2 regions of the Pseudomonas tensinigenes genome follow, and region 2 is predicted to be linked to the other one. Evidence: predicted binding sites of a transcription regulator. Region 2 holds the regulator's gene; the other holds the start of a gene.

Region 1 (2,465 bases), 1.6 Mb from region 2:
CGCAGCGGATGGCCATCAACCTCGGTTTTCAAAACACCGGATTGCTGCCCGATTACGTCCCATCGCCCTTCGGCAGCCCGGCGCCAGAGTCGATCGTTGTGGGTTGCCGCATGATTGACGGCTATCGCCGCCCGCTGCCCCGACAGACCTGGCCAGACAGTTGCCGGGACTTCATGCAGCATTTATGTCGGGCTTTCGGTACGCAGGAACGAACCAGTCGCTGGCATGGTGCAGCGATTCGTCTGGAACAACACGCTAATCGTTATGACATGTACCTCAAGCATCTGCGGCCCGCCCTGCTTGAACAGATACGCGAATTGCCCCGGCACTGGCTGATTTCGATCCGGCTCAGACTGTCACAGCAATTTGCCTGGGACCTGAGCAGGCTCGCAGCTGTCGGATTTGTCTTTACCGGGCTGGCACCCGCCGAAGGCAAGGAAGAGGGATGGCTGGCACTGTTTCACCGAGGTTACCGGCTGCGCGGGTTGACACTGCAATGCCCGCACATGCAGCAGTTACATGATCAGGCTCAGCAGCAACTCGCCCTGCACCTGAGCGAAACGCCGCGGTGACTTGAACGCATCGTGGGTCTTGCGAAATGACCCGCGCAATATGAGCGGGTCATTTTCTGTAGCCTCAAGCCTTGGCTTTGATGCCGTCTTTAGGGGGAAGCGGCGCGTTGCCTTCACCATAAGTCTTGAGGTTTTGCAGAACGTAGATCGCTTTTTTGAATTCAGGGATCAGGTTCTTGCCGTACGCGTTGCCATTGAGACCATTATTCTGGATCGCATCGAGCTGAGTCGCGAAATACTCCAGTGCGTTGAATTTGGCATCAATGTCTTTGGTCACACCGAAACGGTCGAACTTGTCGCCGGCATTCATCAGCGTGAAAGAGGTGATCTCCGAAATCAGCCCTCGGCTGCGCAGCATGGCGCTGAGGTTGCCCATTTGCTTGACCGAGACGTTAGTCGGATCGAAGCCCTTGATATTCTTGCGCAGGCCTTGCTTGTCCATTTCGGCGACATTCAAGGCATTTGGATCGTTGCCGACCATGGTGAGCATCTGCTGCACCTTGACACTTTGAGACACCTGTTTCTTCGCGCCGGTATTGCGCACCATCACGCCAGCCTTGCTCTCCCAACCGCCAACAATGCCGATTGTCATGAGAAAACTCCCTGTGAAATAAACATGAAATGTCCTTCGTTGAACCATTCGGATGCCGGGGAGTATCTACCGGCCACGTAATGGCACCAAACCTTTTCATGCATTTTTTTACAATTCTCGTACATTCTCGATACAAACCAGCAATGCCCATGGATGCTGGCTCGCGAGGCGCCCGTTACACGGTTTCGAAAAGATTTTGCGCCCTGACAGACGCGTGAGTCAGCTTCATGTATCAACGCCGATACTGACCAGTCGTCAGCGCGCGCCTTTTTAGTACGCCTGTACCTCAAGCTTCCCGATGTAGCGACGATACGTTAGGGACACCCGCACTGTTTTACCCCGCCCCTAATAAGAATCGCAGCTCAAGGACCGGTTTCCATGCCCGCACTCCGCACTATTCAGGCTCGTTACACGCTGTTTCTGGTTCTGTTCATCCTGTTGCTGTCGGTACTGACCGTGGTCGGCATCAGCCAACTGGTCGCCCCCAAACTGCGTCACACCGAAGAACAGGTAGTGCTCAACCGCATCGCCGAAGTGGCCGAGCAGATTCAGGGCGAGTTGAACAAAGTGCAGGCGCAACAGCGCAGCATCACCCAGACCATCCCGTTACTCGACAGCGCAGCCATCGACTCGGTGTTGCCGGGGCTGGTGGATCAGTACGGCGAGCTGAAAGTATTCGGCGGCGGGATCTGGCCGCTGCCGGGGCAGCGTGAAGCCGGGCGTAACAAATTCAGTACGTTCTGGCACCGCGACGCGTCGGGCAAACTGGCGGTGAACACATTCTGGAACAGCGACGCGGCGCCCAACTATTACGACCAGAGCTGGTACAAGGGTGGCATGGCCACGCCACGCGGTCAGTGCGCATGGGCAGCGGCTTACAAGGACGACGCCAGCGCCGAACCGCGCACCAACTGCGCCATGGCGATCCAGAAAAACGGCAACGCCTGGGGCGTATCGACCATTGACGTGACGCTAGGCTTCTTCAACGACCTGGTGGCTCGCAAGGAAAAAGACCTCAACGCCGAAATGCTCATCGTCGAGGCTGACGGCAAGATCATCAGCAACAGCTCGCGTATCAGCGGCCCCATCGTGCTGAAAAACATCAGTGAACTGGCCGCCAGTTCGACCTTCGCCAGCCAGGTCAAGGCCGGCCTGCAAAACCGCGAGCAGGCGCAACGTGTCGAATTCGACAACGAAGGCCAGGACAGTACTTTTTTCATGCGCCCGATCGAGGGTACGCCGTGGTTCCTGGCGACCGCCCTGCCGACCAAAATGCTCACTGCCCAACGTGACGACGTCCT
Region 2 (2,465 bases):
CGTCAGCGTGCAAATGCAGGAAGAACCCAGCGAAGAAGCCATGGCTGACATGTTCGCTGATATCTATCACAGCCCGACCAAGCAGGTAGGCTGAGGTATTCATGAACAGTTTTTGTACCTACATCGATGGTCTGCCATGCATTGTTCCGGTTGTGAACGCGCAGCCAGTAATGTGGCCTCCGTCTATGCAAGACAAGGTAAAGAAATAACATGGGCAGCATGCATCCCGTACAGGTGATCGCGGTGACCGGCGGCAAAGGTGGCGTCGGCAAGACTAACGTGTCAGTGAACTTGTCGCTGGCGCTGGCAGAGCTTGGCCGTCGGGTCATGCTGCTGGACGCCGACCTCGGTCTGGCGAACGTTGACGTATTGTTGGGGCTGACCCCTAAACGCACGCTGGCCGACGTCATCGAAGGCCGTTGCGAGTTGCGCGACGTGCTGTTGCAAGGCCCCGGTGGCATCCGCATCGTCCCGGCCGCGTCCGGCACGCAGAGCATGGTGCACCTGAGCCCGGCGCAACACGCCGGTCTGATTCAGGCGTTCAGCGACATCGGCGACAATCTCGACGTATTGGTGATCGACACCGCTGCGGGTATTGGTGACTCGGTAGTCAGTTTTGTACGCGCCGCGCAGGAAGTGTTGCTGGTGGTCTGCGACGAGCCGACGTCCATTACCGACGCCTACGCGCTGATCAAACTGCTCAACCGCGATTACGGCATGAACCGCTTCCGCGTCCTCGCCAACATGGCGCAGAGCCCGCAGGAAGGGCGCAACCTGTTTGCCAAGTTGACCAAGGTCACGGATCGCTTCCTTGACGTCGCTCTACAATACGTCGGCGCCGTGCCTTACGACGAAAGCGTGCGTAAAGCGGTGCAGAAGCAGCGTGCGGTGTACGAAGCCTTTCCGCGTTCCAAGTGCGCACTGGCGTTCAAGGCGATCGCGCAGAAGGTCGACACCTGGCCGCTGCCCGCCAACCCGCGTGGCCACCTTGAGTTTTTCGTCGAGCGCCTCGTGCAGCAAACGGCAGGGCCCGTGCTATGACAGCAAGCGGTATGAACTACTACAAGAAGTCAGCACGTGACGCGCAGTACGAGTTGATCGAGCGTTACGCGCCACTGGTCAAACGCATTGCCTATCACTTGCTGGCACGCTTGCCGGCGAGTGTGCAGGTCGAAGACCTGATCCAGGCCGGGATGATCGGCCTGCTCGAAGTCTCGACCAAATATGACGCCAGCAAAGGCGCCAGTTTCGAAACGTACGCGGGCATACGAATCCGCGGCGCGATGCTCGACGAAGTGCGCAAAGGGGACTGGGCGCCACGCTCGGTTCACCGCAATACCCGGATGGTCAGCGACGCAATTCGCTCAATTGAAGCTAAAACCGGCCGTGATGCTAAAGATCACGAGGTTGCGGCCGAACTCCAATTGAGTCTCGACGATTACTACGGGATTTTGAATGACACCTTGGGCAGTCGCCTGTTCAGTTTCGACGACCTGTTGCAGGACGGCGAACACGAAGGGCTGCACGAGGATGGCGCGAGTGCTCATATGGAGCCGTCACGCGATCTGGAAGATGAACGCTTCCAGGCGGCGCTGGCGGACGCGATTGCCAATTTGCCGGAGCGTGAGCGACTGGTGTTGGCGCTGTACTACGACGAAGAGCTGAACCTCAAGGAGATCGGTGAAGTCCTTGGCGTCAGTGAATCGCGGGTCAGCCAGTTACACAGCCAGTGCGCGGCCCGTTTGCGGGGGCGTTTGGGGGAGTGGCGAGCGCGCTGAAGGCAGTGTGGGGACACTGCGAACGAGGCTGGTGCGGTGATGAACGGCACCGGTCTTGCTCTGTTGTGCTCCAGACAGTCTTCGAGTGCTGCGCCGATTGATTGAAGTGGCGCGTCCAGGTGCTGGGCGCGTTTAAGACTGCTTGGAGGTCGAATTGAACAAAGACATGAAAATCCTCATCGTTGATGACTTCTCAACGATGCGGCGGATCATCAAGAACCTGCTGCGTGATCTTGGGTTCACCAACACCGTCGAGGCTGACGATGGCGTGACTGCCATTCCAGTGCTCAACAGCGGAAGCATCGACTTTCTGGTAACGGACTGGAACATGCCGGGCATGACCGGTATCGACCTGCTGCGCCACGTGCGTGCCGATGAAAAACTCAAGCACCTGCCAGTGCTGATGGTGACTGCAGAAGCCAAGCGCGAGCAGATCATCGAGGCCGCTCAGGCCGGTGTAAACGGCTACGTAGTCAAACCTTTCACGGCTCAGGCGTTGAAAGACAAAATCGAGAAGATTTTCGAACGCATCGGCTGATGAACGCGCGGGGGAGCTATGGAGCATAACGAATCTTCACAGGGCGATTTCGAGTCGACCCTGAAAAAACACGCGGTCGAACTGGTCGAAAGCCTTGAAAAAGGCAGGTTCGGCGACGCTGTGCAACTGATCCATGAGCTCAATCAGAC

What was found. The regulator FliA, encoded in region 2, starts transcription of late flagellar genes. The targets are predictions, from matches to a motif close to CTAAAGTTTNNNNNNNNNNNGCCGNTAA.
Region 1: HU718_RS16085 (methyl-accepting chemotaxis protein) is a predicted target of FliA. The motif match lies at 1,450-1,477, and genes of this name have one in related genera.

What each region holds. Positions count from the first base shown of each region.
Region 1 covers NZ_CP077089.1:3,665,806-3,668,270, forward strand. The annotation lists gene HU718_RS16075 (GNAT family N-acetyltransferase) at 1-572, shown strand, start outside; gene HU718_RS16080 (hypothetical protein) at 637-1,164, opposite strand; gene HU718_RS16085 (methyl-accepting chemotaxis protein) at 1,543-2,465, shown strand, end outside.
Region 2 covers NZ_CP077089.1:2,051,687-2,054,151, forward strand. The annotation lists gene flhF (flagellar biosynthesis GTPase FlhF) at 1-94, shown strand, start outside; gene fleN (flagellar synthesis regulator FleN) at 211-1,041, shown strand; gene fliA (RNA polymerase sigma factor FliA) at 1,038-1,778, shown strand; gene HU718_RS09050 (chemotaxis response regulator CheY) at 1,945-2,316, shown strand; gene HU718_RS09055 (protein phosphatase CheZ) at 2,335-2,465, shown strand, end outside.